Regions from separate parts of the Haladaptatus paucihalophilus DX253 genome, predicted to be linked through region 2. Evidence: riboswitches for the same ligand, from Rfam matches in the RefSeq annotation. Region 2 holds a riboswitch; the other holds the start of a gene.

Region 1 (9,268 bases), on a different contig from region 2:
CTCTTGGGTGACCCGTTGGTTTGCGAGCCGGGAAGCAGCGTAGACCGACGCCGCAGCGAGTCCCACCGGACTTTTTCCGCTGTGGACGTTCTGAGCCTGCCCTGCATCGAGGAGTTCGTGTCCGATCTGCTCGACCTCATGTGTGACGTCAAGATTAGAGACGAACCGGGTGATATAGCTATGAGGATCGGCCAGTTCAACTCCGAGACTGAGTTCCTGAGCGATATAGCGTTAGGCGCGTTGGATACGGAGTTTTTCTACCCGAGACACGGTCGCCACCTCCTGAAGACTTCGAGGAGTTCCCATCTGTCGCGCACCGGCATAGAGACTAGCACTTGCAACGCCCTCGATCGATCGACCCCGAAGGAGGTCAGCGTCGAGAGCCTGTCGATAAATAACACTTGCTGTTTCTCTAATGGCTTTCGGGAGACCAAGTGCACTCGCCATCCGGTCGATCTCCCCGAGTGCTTGTTTGAGATTTCGTTCTTGGGAATCCTTCGAGCGGAATCGCTCGTCCCATGTCCGCAACCGTTGCATCTGTTGGCGCTTCTTTGAGGAAAGCGCGTTGCCGTTTGCATCGGTGTCTTGCCAATCGATCACCGTGCTCAATCCATCGTCATGTAACAACTTTGTTGTCGGCGCCCCGACCCGTGAACGATTCTTTTTTTCGGCGGCGTCGAATGCTCGCCACTCCGGCCCGTGATCGAGTTCGTCCTCTTGGACGACGAGCCCACATTCGGAGCACGCCGTTTCACCGTGTTCCTCATCCTGCCGGAGCAAGGCACCACATTCAGGACACGTTGACTCACCTGTAGTTTCCGTCTCTGAATTGTGGGTGAGTTGGACGGCCACATTCGACTGCCCATGCATACAGTACAATTAGGTTGAGCAACTGTAGATCTGTGTTTGGCGTACGACAACACTTTTTATGTTGAACTTCTTAGTTTGGAGCATGCCGGACCTGAGATCACAATCCCATCGACTATCCATGAAGAGGTATCTTCAGTGGAACTCGAAAGGACAAAACTTCTCGCTGGCTACGATTCGAGGAGGGGGATAATGCGCGAATTCACGTTCGGCATCGAGTACGACGCAACTGCCGACCCTGTGATGGAGGTGTTCATCGAAAACCCGGAGATGACCGCTCACTCGCTCGATAGTTGTGTCACCGAAGACCAATTTTGGCGTATTGAACGCATTACCGGACCGACAGCGGCACTGAACCGTATCGAAGAACTCCGATTCGACGATACGATCTGTGGTGAATCGATAACTGAAATAGATTGTACGGCAACACGTCATCACGATGTACTCAAACGAACGAACAACGAACGGGTATTGTACACGTACCTCGAGGGCATTAGTGGCTGTGAATCAGTCCACACCCTCGCAGGGCGATATTTGCCATCAGGCCTAATTTTTGAAACCCACCGCCAGGAAGATCGACACGACTGGCGCATTCTAATGCGGTCTGACGAGAAGGTTGGAATGCTTTACGACTCACTCGGGGCGGCACTGCGGTCAAGTCTCACGTTCCGAATGGGCCATCTTCGTGACGCGGAGGGCTGGCAACAGGATACACTTGCAGCGGTGTCGCTCCCTACCTCACAACGGGCAGCACTGAAAGTAGCAATCGAGAACGGATACTACGAAACACCCCGGCAGATCAAACTTGACGACCTCGCCGACCAGCTGGACATGCCCCGCTCGACGCTCTCGTATCGACTTCGACAAGCCGAAGCGAAGCTTGCTCGGGGGTATATCGGAGAGTCTGTCGAGGATTAGTCGTACTAACCCATGTACGTCACCTAGTGATCTGCTAGAGAGCAAGTGACTCGAGACGCTTCGAAATTCACCATCATAGAAATTGAAGATTACAGTATAATATATAAATTCCTTCCTTATCTATCTGTAAACAATTTTGGAGGTTGTATAACAATGTCCCGTCTTGATTATTGTGAAGGGCAATGGAGTCTGCCTGATACAACCGCCGAATTCGTCGGGTGATGACTCCTTTTCAAAGAAGATACTCATGGCAGGCAAAGAGACTCATCCGCTCGCTCGTGTCGAATCAATTGTATTGATAGCAATTGGAGGACTCGCCGGCTCGAATCTCCGCTATTTCACCGAATCGCTCTTCGGTGGGATGCACGGAATACTGATCGTAAATGCTATCGGTAGTTTTGTCCTTGGATTCGTCTTGTACGAGACGCTCTATTCGGGGGTACTTGCAAATGAAACGCGAGCAGTAGTCTCGACAGGATTTCTCTCGTCGTTTACCACGTACAGTACGTTCGTTCTCCAGTCGGCGCAGGCAGCGCCAATATGGTTAGCACTGAACGTCATAGCAAACTATACTCTCGGATTTTCAGGTGTCTTTCTCGGACGGTCACTAGCACGGCACGTCGATTGGAGGTGGTCCTAATGGTTGTGTTTGATCCAGCCCACATCGTTGGGACGGGCGGTGCGCTTGGTGCACTATTGCGAACAGCAGTCAGCTAATGGGTCGAAACTGAAGAGATTCCAGTGGGGACATTCATCGTCAATGTCCTCGGCAGTTTCGTTCTTGGTCTCATTACATTTGTCAATCTGGATAATTCGGTCGCACTTCTGCTTGGAACCGGTATGTGTGGGTCGTTTACGACCTTCTCGTCATTTTCCGTTGAGACAGTTCGACTTTGGGAGATCGGTAGGCGTCCGCAAGCGATAGGAAATGCTCTAGGAACCCTTGTAGGTTCGGGAATCGCACTTGCCATAGCTTGGGGAGTTGCCCTTTATCTGTAGGTATCGTTCCCCGATAAGTACCTTTCACATCTTGTCCTAACCGTTAGAAGGCTATGGCAGGTAGCCGTGTTTGGATTACATACCTCTCCCGTTGGCGGACTACAACACGAGTTTAAAGCACTTCCAGAAAGAATCCGTATCAAGAATGGTGGCGTACACAAACGATATTCTTGTCTCTCCCGAGTGGGTTAAGAACCGACTTGACGATATTCGAGATGATGATCCAGCTTTGCGACTGTTTGAAGTCAGCGTTGACACCGATGTATATGCAGAAGGCCATATTCCTGGTGCATTCGCCCTCGATTGGAACATCAAGTTACAAGATCCAAAAACCTTCGACGTTCCACCCCGGGACGACTTCGAAACCTTGCTCGGATCGTACGGTGTAACCCCCGATACGACTGTGATTCTATACGGCGATATGAAGAACTGGTTTGCTGCCTACGCCTACTGGTTGTTGAAGTATTACGGGCACGAGGACGTCAGGCTCGTCAATGGCGGGAGAGAGTACTGGATCAAGCAATCCTTCCCCCTAAGCACAGAGCGTCCGTCTGTCGCTGAACGGACGTACACAGTGACTGACGTGAATGATGAGATTCGTGTCGATAGGGAGACCGTCAGAGACGCACTCAACGGTGATGTGTCGATCGTCGACGTCCGCTCTCCGGAGGAATATCGAGGCGAAGTGTTGGCTCCACCGGGGTGGAACGAGGGGGTCCAGCGCGGCGGGCACATCCCTGGTGCGATCAATATCCCGTGGAATCAAGTCGTTAGAGAGGATGGACAGTTCAAGTCCCTGAGTGAACTCCAAGCGGTATACAAATCGATCACAGACACAGGCGCAGAAACGATAGTGTACTGCCGAATCGGTGAGCGGTCAGCACTTGCCTGGGTAGTTCTGCACGAATTGCTCGGGTATGAATGCGTCCGACATTACTACGGTTCGTGGGTCGAGTGGGGGAACACTGTCGGTGCACCGATCGAACAAGGGAGATACGCAGACGCGAAGCCATCTCCCCAGTCGTAAAACAGTTGAGTAAGTTATAACGGAAGCGAGCTCAGTGAAGAGTAGCCAACGCAATTATTGATCTCGTCGTTGTATCTTCGATATGGCACAAATCGATGAGGATGCCCTCCGAGAAATTCGACACAAGGGAGAGTCTCTCCTTCTTGAGGATCTACTCTTGCTCATTGAGCGTCATCATCCCCACGAACAGCCAGGGATCTCACGCGAGACAATTGAGTCCTATGCGGAGACACTCTCAGAGAGCCGTGACGATCAATTCAATATCGAAACCTTCCATGAAAAACTGAACACACAGCTTACAGACTCACATACATGGGCTGGGAAGGAAGCCATCTATGAGCTGGCTTCGGGACGAATCAGTCGCTATCCGGAAGCATGGCACGATCGTCTCGGTGAGACGGCTGACATCCGCGAGTACATCGCGTTTCTACAAGATGAAGCCCCGGAGTTCAAAGACGATCTCGGTCGCGGCGGGGCTGGCCCTGGAATCCCCGAACAACCGCTCCTTGATGTCGTCGCTGTTGTGGGGCATGTCGACCGCGATGACGTGAAAGCTCAGCTTCAAGAGCTCCGTGAACAAGGGGAAATAGCCGAAGACGCCGACCAGCATCCTAACGCTGGTGTCGTTCTTCGCGACCGAAACGATGAGTTTCGAGACTCAGGCCTTGATTCGTGACGGTACTGATCTGCATTATCTACGCGTGATTTCTGCGGTCCGTAATTTACTCTCCTTGCTCCTCTGATTGGATTTTCAGACCAGCGATATAACTGAGGATAGCGAGGAGGACGAACGGGAAGAGGGTCAGGAAGTGAGTGAGAACGATGGGAAATGGATCCCACCCCCATGGATTCACGATCATAAATAGGATGCTAAAGAAGAGAAGAATCCCTAACGGGATAATATTCACAGAGAGGTCGAGAACTGTTTCGCGGTTGAGCTGCCAGGCGCACATAATAATCACTCGTCCGTGTCTGTTTTTGCGTCGGCAGATGTGTCGTCTCCTCCGTCTGCGAGGACCGCTTCTCGCTTGCGCCTGAACCACTCCCACTCGTGCGTGAGCAGTCCTTCTTCTTCCAAATCCCACGGGTCTGCGTCGTTCACGTCCGGCCCTTCGATCGCTGACTGGACCACGTTCCAAAGGAAGATAATCATCCCTACACCGAGTATGAAGGCCCCCACCGAAGTGATCTGATGCAAAGTAACAAATCGGGGGAGATACGTGGCGTATCGACGAGGCATCCCGTCATATCCCAGTAGGAGCATCGCAAAGAACGTCACGTTGACGCCGATCATCATCAACCAGAAGTGCCACTTTGCCAGCTGTCGCTGATACATTTTCCCTGTGAACACTGGGAACCAATAATAAATGCCTGCGAACACAGCAAAGAGCAGTCCTCCGGCGAAGAGGTAGTGGAAGTGTCCCACCACGTAATACGTATCATGGACAATCAAATCAACCGGAATCGATGCGAGGAAAACTCCTGTGACACCACCGATGATGAAGTTCGAGATGAACCCGATACAGAACAACATCGGAGCAGTGAGCCGAATTCGTCCGTTCCACATCGTGGTGATCCAATTGAAGGTTTTCACTGCACTGGGGACAGCAATCGCCAGCGAGACGGCCATGAAGCTTCCGCGTATTCGCGGATCTATACCGGTCGCGAACATATGGTGGGCCCACACTCCAAATGAGAGGACACCAATTGCCAACGTCGAGTAAACGACAAATTTGAACCCGAATAATTTCCTCCCAGAGAAACGGGGAATGATTAAACTGAGCATCCCCATCGGGGGGAGAATGAGAATGTATACTTCAGGATGTCCGAAGAACCAGAATAAGTGCTGATAGAGAATCGGACTTCCACCTTCAACAGCGAAAAATACTGTTCCGAAGTTACGATCGAGTAACAGCATAACGATCGCAGATCCAAGCACGGGGAAGGAGAACAGGATCAACCCGGATTGTACAAGAACGGTCCACGAAAAGATATCGAGCTCGGCCCAGCCGACGTTTTCGCCTCGCTCGGTAAAGATTGTCGCGATAAAATTGATCGCCCCCATCGTCCCGCTGAGCCCGATAAGGTGAAGCCCGAGAAGAAATAGATCCACGCCCGGATTCGGTAACTGCGCCGATAATGGCGTGTACATCGTCCAGCTCGTCGTTGATGGCTCGACTCCAATGCCGAGGGGAGCAAGAAAGAATCCTGCCCAAACGAGCAGGGTCGCAGGAGGTAATAGCCAGAATGCGATCGCATTGACGCGAGGGAATGCCATGTCGTCCGCGTCGATCAACAGCGGGATGAGGTAGTTCGCGAACGCAGCGAGAACTGGCGTGCCAAAGACGAGAAGCATCGTCGTTCCGTGGGTCGTCATTAACCCGTTGTAGAGGTCTGCCCCTATCAGCGTCGTTTCTGGTGTTGTCAGTTCCGCTCGCATCAACAGCGCCGCTGTGCCAGCCCAAAACAGGACGACGAGACTGAACAAACCATAAAGAATGCCGATATCCTTGTGATCAACTGTCGTCAGCCATCGAATGAGTCCACTCGGCTTCTCCGCGGTAACCTGTTCCCGTTCGTGTCCAGGACTTCCACCACTTGTGAGCGGAGTATAGGTACGCCAATCCTCGACGCGAGCAAGCCACGCAACGACAATGAGGAGAAACACCCCCATCAGGACTGTAAGCGTAATCTGGGCTGAGATGGCCATGTGAATAGTACTCGCGCTGTAAGACAGTGAAAATGAGGTTGGCCTACGACAACGCCAAAATTCGGATAGATAAGCCGTATTAGACGAACGGGGCTAGACGGTTAGAAGGGAGGAAACTCAAACAGAGAATATTTCACAGAGTGTGCACAACTATTCGCATAGATGGGCCATCATACTTTCGACCCTGACCGAGCTGATAAGCTAGAAGATGCCAGTCAGCGGTACCGATACCTCTCAGCGGAAGAGTTGGTCGCTGCACTCTCCACGACCGGTGGTGACGTTATTGCCGATCTCGGAAGTGGAACGGGATTCTACACCGACGACGTCGCTCCTCACGTCGATCATCTCTACGGTGTCGACGTACAGGATGCCATGCACGACTACTATCATGAGAAGGGCGTTCCGGACAACGTCGAACTCATCACGAGCGGTGTCGAAGACCTCCCGTTCGAGGATGGACAGCTCGATGCGGCGTTCTCGACGATGACGTACCACGAATTCACGAGCGGTGACGCGATACAGGAACTGAAACGGGTGCTCGCATCGGGCAGTCGCATTGTCATCGCCGACTGGTCTGCCCATGGGGGAGGAGAGAGCGGTCCACCTCTCGAGGAGCGATTTACCGTAGAAGAAGCGGCAACAGCGCTTCGTGAGGGCGGGTTCGATATTCAGTCCGAATCAACTCGCCCAGAGACGTTCGTCATCGTCGGTATTCGAACGTAGTACTCTCGAATATTCAGATGAGTTCAAATATCAATTTCAGTTAGAGACTCGGTTCTGCCGGGCGGGTATTGTACACTATTGCCAAACTGTTAATAGACCACCTGCCTAACTGAAATCAGTATGGAAAAGAATGTCGGCGGCCTCGACCGGACAGCACGACTCATTGGCGGACCTATCCTCGTCGCGATCGGTGTCGCACTCCTCGCTGGCTATCTCGATATCGGACTTGCGGGGACTGTCGGACTGGCCGTGACAGCACTCATCCTCGTCGCTGGCGCGATCTTCGTTATTACTGGAACGACGCAGAAGTGCCCCGCAAACCAAGTGGCCGGGATAAACACGTACGACAAATGATAGTGGCGGACATGGGAGAGCCCACATCACCGATATCGACGATGCGGCTCTACGGGAGTCTCATCGCTTTTATATCGGGGAGTTATTCGGTGTACCTGTCGACGGCCGGGAGTGGAATGTCGGGCAGTGCCTGGTTCATGCTGGCACTCGGTGTCGTCGTCGTGATCCACGGTGTCGTCCTCCTCACTCCGGTAGCCACTCGGCTCGGCACGGCGAGCGGACCACTTATGATCGGGTACGCGGTGCTAATGCTGTTGAATCAGGGACTCATGCTGACGCGGGATCCCATGGGAAGTGGGATGGATTCCGGGATGGGATCGGGAATGAACGGCGGTATGGCGTCCGGAGTGGCGACCGTCGACGGCGGGATGGTCGCTATCGCCGTCCTGATGCTCGCTAGCGGCGTCATCATGACTGTCCGCCGAGGAATGATGCCAGCGGCGTCGACATCTTCGACGACGACTGAAACGGATTAGTTCAAGAGACGACGTCCGTTCTCAGAGTTGGGCAAAAAGCACAGCTGGATACAGCTATCGACCCGAGAGCGGTACTATAACCTAGTTGAACTTCAATCACTCGCGTTTTCGGAGGCGACCGCGGACGAACGGCCAGACCGGCGTCATCCCGACATCGAGGCGTTCGATCTCGAGAGTATCGAATTCTGGGGTGGCCGTGAACTGAGAGATCGTCTGTCGGTTCAGATGGCACCCCCCCGCGATTCGCCGCCACAGCGGTGCCAGTACGTTCTGGACAGTAGCTCGCCATCCGTCAGCGTGGACGTGTTCGAGAAACCGGAACTCACCGCCCGGCTTCAGGACCCGATGAACTTCCGCGAGAGCCGCTTCCACGTCGGTGATCGTACAGAACACCATCGAGGCGACCACGGTGTCGAACTGGTCGTCTCCGTACGGTAACGACTCGGCACTCGCGTCGCCGATATCGATCTCTAAGTCAAGCTCGCTCGCCTTCGATTCGGCCTGTTTTCGCATATGGGGGTCAGGTTCGATCGCGTGCAAGGAGGCAGCCTCGGAGTTTGAAAAGTACGGGAACATCGCACCGGTCCCAGCACCCAGGTCAAGTACACGCCCCGTAAGGTTACGAACAAGATACTCTCGATGGGGACGGAGAACCGTTCGTTCGGCGACTGCCGTTACCGGATCGTAGAGAGCTGCGAAAAGGGGGTGGGTGGGAGAATCTTCGGCCATACCTGCTATACTGGGTGGTCGATCCGTCTCAAGAGGGGAATACGGAACGTCAGCAAGACTTCGTGTAGCGTCACTGTTCGGCCGCGACCGGATCGGCCATCTGCTGGTCGTACTTCTCGCGGAACTCGCCGATTAGTTGCCCCATTTTCGCGTACCAGTCGTTGAGCATCCGCTGCATGTCGTCAGCGATTTTGTCGGGGTCAGTCGGTCGGTAGACGTGATAGTAGCCGCCCTGATCGTAGTTGATCTGTTCTTTCTGGACGAACCCGGCCTGCATAAGTCGTTGGACGGCCCGATACGCCGTCGACCGCTCACGGTCGATACGCTCGGCGATTTCGTCGACAGTGAGGGGCTCAGAACTCTCTACAAGCAATCCGAACACGTCCTTGTCGAGTTCCTTCGTCCCGTGGAAACACTCCAGCAGGCCCTCACAGGTCATGTCCTGGCGGAGCATTTCACTCATCG
Region 2 (9,268 bases):
GGAGGGTGTGCTGTCGTTTTCGAGCGGAACCGGGGGACTCGTCGCCATCGTCGTGCTTGCCGTCCTGCTCGTCCTCGTCGCCGTCTTCGTCATTCGACGGCGGTGAGTTCCGATGGTGGACTATCAACGCGTCATCGATTGGCTCGACGTGTGGATAGCCGACCGATCGAAGAGGGTGATACTCGTCTTTCTCGTGCTGACGGTCGTCCTCGGTACCGGGCTCGTTCGCGTTTCGACCGAATCCGGGACGAGCCAGTTCACCGAGGACAGCCCGGCACAGGAGGCGTTCGACGCCGTAAACCGCGAGTTCACGCCGCCGTTCGCGGCGGAGAACGGGAGCACCCAGCTCATCCAGACCGGACGGAACGTGCTCTCGAAACCCGAACTGCTGGCGATGTTGAAGGCGCAGTATCGCCTCGAACGCCGCACCGAATTCCGCGTTTCCTCGACGACGAGCGCGGCGAGAATCGTCGCCGGGACGCTCAACCCGAACGCGACGACGCTCGAAGCGCAGATTCGAACTGTGCGGCGTGCGACCCCGACCGAGGTCGAAACCGCGGTTCGGCGGGCGGCGACGAACCCCGGCTTCCGCGCCCTGTTGAGCAAGGATTTCAACCGTCGGTCGGCTTCCGCGTCGGCGACCATCGGCATCGTCGAGCACGAGATTCCGCGCGGGTTGGCACAGCAGGCGGGTGCCGAATCGAGCGGCGACGACCCGCTGACCCGGATTCAGGTTCGGTCCGAATCGGTCGTCGGAAGCGTCGATAGCGACATTCGGGTGTTCGGGAGCGGCATCATCTCGTCGGAACTATCGAACGTCACCTTCGACTCGCTCATCATCGTCACACCCGCCGCCGCGGTGCTGATACTCGTCTTTCTCCTCTTCGCCTACCGCGACCCGCTCGACCTCCTCCTGGGCGTTGTCTCGCTGGTGATGACCATCATCTGGACGTTGGGGTTCATGGGGTGGATCGGCATTCCGTTCACGCAACTGCTCGTCGCCGTGCCGCCCCTGCTCCTCGCGGTCGGTATCGACTACGGTATCCACGCCATCAACCGCTACCGGGAAGAACGCGTCACCGGGTTGGACATCAGCCCTTCGATGCGTCGGACGACCGACCAGCTGCTCGTCGCGTTCTTCATCGTCACGGGAACAACCACGTTGGGCTTCGCGTCGAACCTGACGAGTCGCCTCCAACCGATTCGCGAGTTCGGGTTGGTCGCTGCGATTGGCATCGTGGTCACGGCCCTCATCTTCGGCATCTTCCTCCCCGCGGCAAAGGTCACGGCTGACCGGTTCCGGGACCGTGTCGGGCTTCCCGTGTTCGGGCTTCGACCGCTCGGCGAGGAGGGGTCCGCCTTGGGACGACTCCTGCAGGGGAGCGTCACGCTCGCCCGCCGGGGCGCGCCGGTCGTTCTCGCCGCCGCGCTCGTCCTGACGGTCGTTTCGGGCTACTACGCGACCGGCATCGACACGTCGTTTTCGAACGAGGATTTCCTTCCGCCGGAGCAGACGCCGAGCTATCTCCAATCGCTTCCCGAACCGTTCGCGCCGGGAACGTACACCGTCACCGAGACGACGAACTTCCTCGACGAGAAGTTCGCCGCCGTACAGGGGGATACAGTGACGATATACGTGCAGGGGCCGCTCCGCGAGGATTACGCGCTCGAATCGATTCAGCACGCCAACCGAAATCCGCCGAAGTCCTTCGCTCAAGCGGACAGACGGGCGGAGTCCGAAAGCATCATCACCGTCATCCAAAATTACAGCCGTCAGTCGGACGAGTTCCGACAACTCGTCGAACGAAACGACATCGACGGCGACGGCGTTCCCGACGATAACCTCGGACAGATTTACGACCGGTTGCTCTCGTCCCCCGCTCGCGGGCAGGCACTCCAGTACATCACGGAGGATCAGCGGAGTACACAGGTCGTCTACACGATGAAAAGCGGCGCGTCGCAGAACGCCATCACCCGCGACGCCCAGCAGGTGGCCGACCGCTACCGTCTCGACGCGACTGCCACCGGCGAAACGGTCGTCTTCCAGTCCATCGCGGCCATCATCTTCGCGTCCGCGCTTCGAAGCCTCGCCACTGCACTCCTCGCCACGGCCATCTTTCTCGCGTTCGTCTATCGCGTCCTCGTCGGCCGGGCCGCGTTCGGCGTCATCAACCTCTTTCCAATCGTCGTCGCGGTCTCACTCCTCGCCGGGACGATGCGGTTACTCGGCATCCCGTTCAACGCGCTGACGGCGACAGTGCTCGCCATCGCGCTCGGGCTCGGGACCGACTACTCCGCCCACGTCGTTCACCGATTCACCGACGAATTCGAACACGAGACGGACGTGTTCGCCGCCCTTACGCGCACCGTCCGCGGAACCGGGGGCGCGCTAACCGGCAGCATGCTCACCACGGTCGCCGGGACGGGCGTCCTCGTCCTCGCCATCACCCCCGTTCTCGGCCAGTTCGGACTCGTGACCGCCCTGAGCATCTTTTACTCGTATCTCACGGCGGTCCTGTTGACCCCCTCCGTCATCGTCGTGTGGGAGCGGTATTTCGAGTAACATCCACCTTCCCTTCGAACGCCGTGGCTGCAGTACAGTTATTCCGATGCCCACCGAACGTGCGGGAGATGTACGGCGAGATACTCGTTCCGACCGATGGCAGTCCCGAAATCGAAGACGCCATCGCGGAGGCGCTCGACCTCGCGGCGTCCACGGGCGGGCGGATACACGCGGTGTCCGTCGTCGATACGCGCGAGTACAGCACCTTGTCGGATGCCAAGTGGCTCACCATCGAACGCGACCGAACCGAACGAGGCGAGAGCGCGATTGCGGACGTTCGAAAGCGGGCGGACGAACGGGGCGTTCCGGTCGAAACCGAACTCCTGCGAGGGATTCCTCACGAGGAAATCCTCGACTACGCAGACGAGAACGGCATCGAAGTCGTGGTGATGGGAACGCACGGCCGAAGCGGGGTCGAACACTTCCTGAACGGAAGCGTCACCGAGAAGGTCATCCGCAATTCGACCCTGCCGATACTGGTCGTTCGCGTGACGGCGTGAGCGGCAATCTGCGGGGAATCAGCAACCAACGGGAGACTGACAACAGGTGGGAAACGAAGGGTCCGCACTCAACTAGCCGAGGAGTTGGACGACGCCCCACGCCACCGCGATGGCGATTCCGGCACCGGCGAGGTTGCCGAAGGCGTTGACGGTCGCGCGCAACCGTTCGCCGGTCTCCCACAACCGGAAGGTCTCGAAGGAGAACGACGAGAAGGTCGTAAACGACCCGCACGCGCCGGTCCCGAGCAGCAGCGCCAGTTGGTTGTCGATGGAGAGGAACGTGAGGAGTCCGAGGACGAAACTCCCCGCGACGTTCACCGTGAACGTCCCGATTGGGAATTCGTCGGCATCGACCCGTTCGCTGACGAAATGGCGACAGAGCGCCCCGATTGCGCCACCGGTCCCGACGATGTGCGCGGGGTCGAGCGAGGTCATTCGCTCACTCCCCCGTTGACGAAGCGGGCGAGCGAGCGGCCGAGCATGACGCCCAGAAACCCGAGGCCGTAGTTGGCCACGACGTTTCCGACCATCCACAGCGGCGACGCCGCCTGCGTCGTCTGAACGGCGAACGTGCTGTACGTCGTAAACGAGGAGAGGAATCCTGTGCCGACGACGAAGTGCGTTTGGTCGGCGAGGTAGCCCATGTAGATGGCTTCGTACAGGATGAAGCCGAGCGCGAAACAACCCGCGACGTTGGCGATGAGCGTCCCCGTCAACCCGGGTTCGACGAGGCTGACGAAGTACCGGAGGTTCGACCCCGCGAATCCGCCGACGCCGATTAGCAGCAGGACTTCTATCGTGTGGAGTGGATGTTTGCTTCCCATATCTGTCGCTCTCGAAAAGGAGTCATCAGCCGACGCGTTCGGCGGTTGGGGAAGGCGGACTCCATCGCCCAGTTAGTCCGGTACTCCTTATCGAACGCACTTAACGGACTCGAAACGACCCGGCAGTCACCGACTACTCGACGATTCTCGGTTGCTCGATGGGTATCGTCTGCCGGCGGTCACCCGTCTGCCAGTTCGCTCGCGCTCGGACTGCCGCCGCCGTGTTCGACGCGCCGCGTTCGAACCTGCACCGCGTGGACGCTTTCGGTCGCGTCGTCAACGACCAGCGCCGAACCGGGCGTCTCGGGCATTCGGTCGGCGAACGACCCGTGCATGTACGTCGGGCGAGCGCGGGCGAGGGCTTCACGGTCGGCCCGCGAGGTCAGACGGTGGGAAACGAGTAGGTCGGACTGTGAAACCGCCACGTCGGGGAGAGCGGCCGGGCGCTGTGTTGCGGCGACGAAACTGACGCCCGGCCGCCGTCCGCGCGTCACGATGGTTCGAAGCGCCGGTCCGGCGATTCCGTCGAAGAAGGCGTGCGCTTCGTCCACGACGAGCCACGGAAGCGTCGCCACGGATTCCGTGACCCGAGCGCGATACAGGTCTTCCGCAACCGCCCGAACGACGGCGTTCATCGGTGCGGCGTCGTAGCCCGAACAGTCCAGTATCGTCGCCGCGGACTGCCTGTCCGCGGCGGTGAGTCCGTCGGGGGAAAACACGTCCCACGAATCCGCGAGTACGAGGTGATTTCGGGCCGCCCGGCGGGTCGCCCGCGCCACGTCGGCGTTCCAGACGTACTCGTCCATCGCCGCGAGCGTTTCCGTCTTCGCGGCCGCCTGCCACACCAGCGACCCGACGGCACTCTCGTGGTCGAGACCGAGGAGTTCGCACCACGCTCGCGGCGAAAGCGCGTTCGCGGAGACGCGCGGCTCCTCGATAACCGAGAATCCCGGAACGTCCGCGAACATCCGAAACGCGCCCATCGGGTCGGCGACGACGGGAGAAACGCCGTCCGCGCGTGCGAGTTCTTCGACCAGCACGCCGAGAGTGTAGGATTTCCCGTAGCCGCGTTTGCCAACCACCAACGCGGCGTGCGGGCCGTCCAAATCGATTCGAACAGGTGCACCCGCGCTGCCGTCGCGTGCCCGGTAGGTTCCGAGTGCACCCGAAACGCCGCCGTCGCCCGTCCGACCCAGAACGTCCGTCATGTGGGGTGCTGGTCCCGACTTCCGATATAAACCCTCGGACGAAGGTTTATATTCGAAACCAGAACCACTCCGGGCCATGTCTGTGCGTCAACGGCTTCGGACGAGGCGAACCAACCGCAAACTGCAACTGTTCCGGTCGGACGACCGAGCCATCGAAGGACTGCCGATTCGGCTGGTCATCGCGCTCGTCGTGGGGGTCGCCAGTTTAAGTGTCATGATGAACATGCTGTCGGGACTCAACGGATTGGCGGTGAGCGAACTCGACGCGAAACCGACCCCGGAAGTAGTTCAACCGGGCCACCAGTCGGTCGATATCTCCGTCATCGATTCGGACGGCAAACCGGTGTCGGGGGCGACCGTCGTCGTGAAAGGGGACTCCGCCACGTTGGAACACATCCAGACGGCGACGACCGGAAAGAACGGAGGTGCGACGCTCTCACTCGACCCCGAACTGGGGCCGAATCAGGAGGACGGAACGCTCGAAATAGACATCAAACCACCCGCTGGGAGCGAGTTTGCGGACAAGCGAGCGAACACGCAAATACTGGTCGTTGCCGACTAAGAATTAGCTGTATCCGTCCCAGTCGATCCACTCGTGTTCCCAACCGTGGCGGGCTTGGGCGTTGCGGTCCGCGAACTCGCGGTCCTCCCGAGTAGTGCGGTTGCGCTCGATGGTGTCCGACTGCTCGCCATCGACGAGGAGCGGGGCGAACGCGACGGTGCCGAACTCACGTCCGATGTCGGGAGTTCCGTCCGAAGCGCGTTCGACGGCGGTCAACCGCTGTATCCCTCCGCCCAGCGGAATCACCAACCGGCCGTCCGCTGTCAGCTGTTCGACGAGGGTGCGCGGCGGTTCGATGGCCGCCGCCTCGACGAGGATGCGGTCGAACGGTGCGTACTCGGGCAGGCCATCGGCACCGTCGCGGCAGTCGACGAAGACGCCGCCGTAGCCCGACGAACCGAGGTTCTGCCGCGCCTCGTAGACCATGGTTCGCGTGATATCGACCGCGTGGACGTTCTGCTCGCCCACGATTTCGGCCAGCACCGCGGACGTGTAGCCGACGCCCGCACCCACGACGAGGACGGAATCGTCCTCACGAACGTCGAGAGCTTCCATCAGTCGGGCGACGGTGCTCGGGGACAGTATTCGCGTCCCCCGGTGGTCGAACGACCGGTCGGAGTACGCGCCGTCGCTGGCTTCGAGGGGGACGAATTCGTGACGAGGGACCGTTCGGAGCGCGAGACCGACGTGCTCGCTCCGGACGAGCCCCTTCATCTCGTGTTCGAGGCTGGCGACCATATCGTCGCGCAGCACCGTCGGTTCCATGAATCCGGTTTGGGGTCCGACGTTCTTCAATGGCGCGGCCTGTAGCCGACGATGGCTTGCTGGTTCGTTCCCGGAACGTCCCGAATCTCGAAGTCATCGAACCCGGCGTCATCGAACCAGCCTTCGAACTGGTCTTCGGTGTACGTATCGCCGTTCTCCGTCTGTGCGAGCATGTGTGCGCCGAACAGCGCCGCGTCGTCGGCCCACCCTCGAACCTTGTCGATGAAGACGGCGACGCCGCCGGGTTCGAGGGCGTCGTAGACGTTCTTCGAGAGCGCGCGGTTTTCGGCCGGACCGAGCGCGTGTGCGACCCGCGAGCAGAACGCGAGGTCGAACCCGGTCGGAAGGTCGTCGGTCGCGTCGCCGGGAACGAGTTCGATGGGTTCGTGTTCGAGGAACGTCCGGTCGACATCGATGACGTCGGACTGGTCGAACAACGTCACGTCGTAGCCGCGATGGGCGAATTCCTTCGAGAAACTACCGGGGCCGCCGCCGATATCGAGGACGCGCTCCGCGTCGGGGTTCTCGTGAACCGCTTCCGTGACACACGTCCGAACCGTCGCGTCATCGATTGTCGCCATCGCGCCCATGAAGTTCGCCGTCCACTCGTCGGATGGCTCGGGCGGACGTCCGGTTCGCATCGTCTCGGGAAGCGCGAACCAGCGGTCGAGACAGTCCATCTGGTGTGGCACCGTCCCGATGGAACGCACGTCCGTTTTGGCGAACAACCCGAGCGCCCGGTTGGTCGCCTCGTATTCGCCGTCGACGCGTTCGAGAAAACCCAATTCGGTCATCGCGGAGAGCGTGATTCGGGCGGCGCGCTCGGTAACGTCTGTTTCGGCGGCGACTTCTGCGGGCGTTCCGGCGCGGAACATGACGGCATCGATGATGCCGGTCTCGCGGGCAGCCCACAGTAAACAGAGTTCTCGGTAGTCCATGCCTGAACGACGATTGCGAGGCGAAAAAAGCTAGGTGCTGGCGCGGTCGATTACCACGCGGACCACGCGGTCGAACCCTCGTCCTCGGCGTAAATCCGTTTCACGTCCTTGGCGAGCACGGCGTCGCCGTCGAAGTCGAGACGGTCGTGGTCGTAGCCGGAGGCGTCGTCCGTGACGAGGATGCCGTCGATGGTGAACTCCTCGTCCGCCAGTTCCTCGGTTTCGCCGACGACGAACTCGTAGTCGCCGGGAATGCTCACCTTGACGCTTCGGGAATTGTCCCGACGGCCGTCGTTGGGGTGAATCGTGACGTTGACGCTCACGTTGTCCACGGCGCGCGTCCAGATGGTTTCGACGTCGGGTGCGAGCGATTCCTCGACGCGGCGATTTTGGTCCTGTTCGAGGCTGGTAATCCTGACGACGAAGATGGCCTCGTCGGTTTCGAGGACGAACTCCTCGCCGACGGCGAGGTTCTCCTCGACCGGAACGTCGGCCTTCGCGGTGAACGACTCGCCTTCCTGCGAGACGACGACATCTATTTCCTCGGTTGTCTCCTCCTCGATTTTCGTCTTGTGAACGTGGTCGCACTCTGTGCATCGTACCGTCGCCTGTCCACCCGGTTTGAGGACCTCGTGAACCGTCTCCAAATCGGGGGAACAGGATGGGCAGACGACTGCCACACGTTCCGCTGTATCGCTCATGGAGCGGTGTAGGGACTCGGCGCGTAAAAGTGCGTGGAGTTGGGCGAAGGGGGGTGTTCGATTGCCGTCGTCAATTTCGGTTCTCGCTGGAGAACGCTTTCTCGTAGACGACATTTTCACCGTCGATGATTCCCGCGGCGTCCTTGACGTGCGCAACGACGACCCGTGACGGGAGGTCCGATTCGAAGTTCACGCTGACCGTGTACGGGACAATCCCCAATTCGAGCGTGCAGACTCCGTGGGAGATATAATCGTCGAAGACGGCCACCGTGAGCGTATCCGATCGTTCGTCGTACCGGAGTGATTTGAGCTCCGTCTCCTTGCACGACCGTCCACCGCTTTTAACCTGTCCAAGCACGCGAACTCGGTTTTCGGTCGAATCGAATTCGACCGTGGCGTAATTACCGAACTGCTTTCCAGGGTCGTAGTTTTCGTCGTCGAATCCCTTCGTCACGTCTACCAGTTCGAATTCGTGTTCAGTTATCGGGGGATCAGTTCGGATGGAAAAGTCCTTGTCGCGGCGATAATCGAGTTGCTGTGCGACGACGACGCCACCGCCGACGAGCGGAAGGGAGATTCCAGCGAGGAGCGTGCGACGGTTCATACCATCCACTACCCCCCATGAAGTAACAATTTTGTGGTGAGTGAGACGAGCGCCGTCCGGTTGGAACATCCGCGTACCGAACTCGGTCGAACTCACCCGTCGAAATACAACTCGTAGTGGTTCGCACACCCCGGATTGAACGCCGCACCGCAGTCCGGACAGCGCGAACCGCAGTCGAGGTACGCGGTAATCGTCATTTCCGCGCCGCAAACGCCGCACAGCACCGCCTCCGTGTCTTGTTCGTCTTCGGGCCACGGTTCCCGCGGATGGTCGGCAACCGCGTCGTGACACCGAAAGCAGGGATAGTATTCCTCACAACACGCGAACCGAATGGCGATTACGTCCCGCTCGGTGTCGTAGTGCGCACAACGGGTCTCGGCGTCCACATCGACGCCGTGGATCGCGGTTCCGTGGATGATTCGCATCGCTCGACCGTTTTAGGGCTGTGGCAGTTCGACCTCTTCGCCATCAGCGTACACCGTCGGTTCCCGAATGATGCCGTCCAAGTGAAGCGGGGCGTCCGTGTCGCCGCCGATTCCCGCGTCGTCGCCGATGGCGATGTGGACCGTTCCGCCAGCCTTCTCGTCCAGTAGGACGGAGCCG

Evidence for each region. A riboswitch is a leader RNA that binds a small molecule or an ion and turns the genes downstream of it on or off. The one in region 2 is predicted to bind fluoride.
Region 1: linked by a shared signal. The riboswitch ahead of B208_RS23635 (CrcB family protein) and the one ahead of B208_RS0113325 (CrcB family protein) in region 2 are both predicted to bind fluoride.

The regions. Positions count from the first base shown of each region.
Region 1 is NZ_AQXI01000005.1:52,334-61,601, reverse strand. Features, by position in the region: partial or broken gene B208_RS23640 (transcription initiation factor IIB) at 1-870, opposite strand, end outside; gene B208_RS0122200 (helix-turn-helix domain-containing protein) at 1,060-1,785, shown strand; fluoride riboswitch at 1,955-2,023, shown strand; gene B208_RS23635 (CrcB family protein) at 2,033-2,425, shown strand; partial or broken gene crcB (fluoride efflux transporter CrcB) at 2,425-2,784, shown strand; gene B208_RS0122195 (sulfurtransferase) at 2,930-3,811, shown strand; gene B208_RS23190 (hypothetical protein) at 3,894-4,487, shown strand; gene B208_RS25125 (DUF6684 family protein) at 4,534-4,764, opposite strand; gene ctaD (cytochrome c oxidase subunit I) at 4,770-6,521, opposite strand; gene B208_RS0122175 (class I SAM-dependent methyltransferase) at 6,684-7,244, shown strand; gene B208_RS0122170 (YgaP family membrane protein) at 7,365-7,598, shown strand; gene B208_RS0122165 (hypothetical protein) at 7,595-8,074, shown strand; gene B208_RS0122160 (class I SAM-dependent methyltransferase) at 8,171-8,803, opposite strand; gene B208_RS0122155 (helix-turn-helix domain-containing protein) at 8,874-9,268, opposite strand, start outside.
Region 2 is NZ_AQXI01000001.1:2,378,536-2,387,803, reverse strand. Features, by position in the region: gene B208_RS0113345 (COG1361 S-layer family protein) at 1-106, shown strand, start outside; gene B208_RS0113340 (efflux RND transporter permease subunit) at 113-2,563, shown strand; gene B208_RS0113335 (universal stress protein) at 2,632-3,063, shown strand; gene crcB (fluoride efflux transporter CrcB) at 3,136-3,498, opposite strand; gene B208_RS0113325 (CrcB family protein) at 3,495-3,887, opposite strand; fluoride riboswitch at 3,897-3,965, opposite strand; gene B208_RS0113320 (ATP-binding protein) at 4,067-5,095, opposite strand; gene B208_RS0113315 (Ig-like domain-containing protein) at 5,172-5,657, shown strand; gene B208_RS0113310 (protein-L-isoaspartate O-methyltransferase family protein) at 5,661-6,422, opposite strand; gene B208_RS0113305 (class I SAM-dependent methyltransferase) at 6,449-7,360, opposite strand; gene B208_RS0113300 (HVO_0476 family zinc finger protein) at 7,411-8,061, opposite strand; gene B208_RS0113295 (hypothetical protein) at 8,132-8,665, opposite strand; gene B208_RS0113290 (CHY zinc finger protein) at 8,758-9,090, opposite strand; gene B208_RS0113285 (aminopeptidase) at 9,103-9,268, opposite strand, start outside.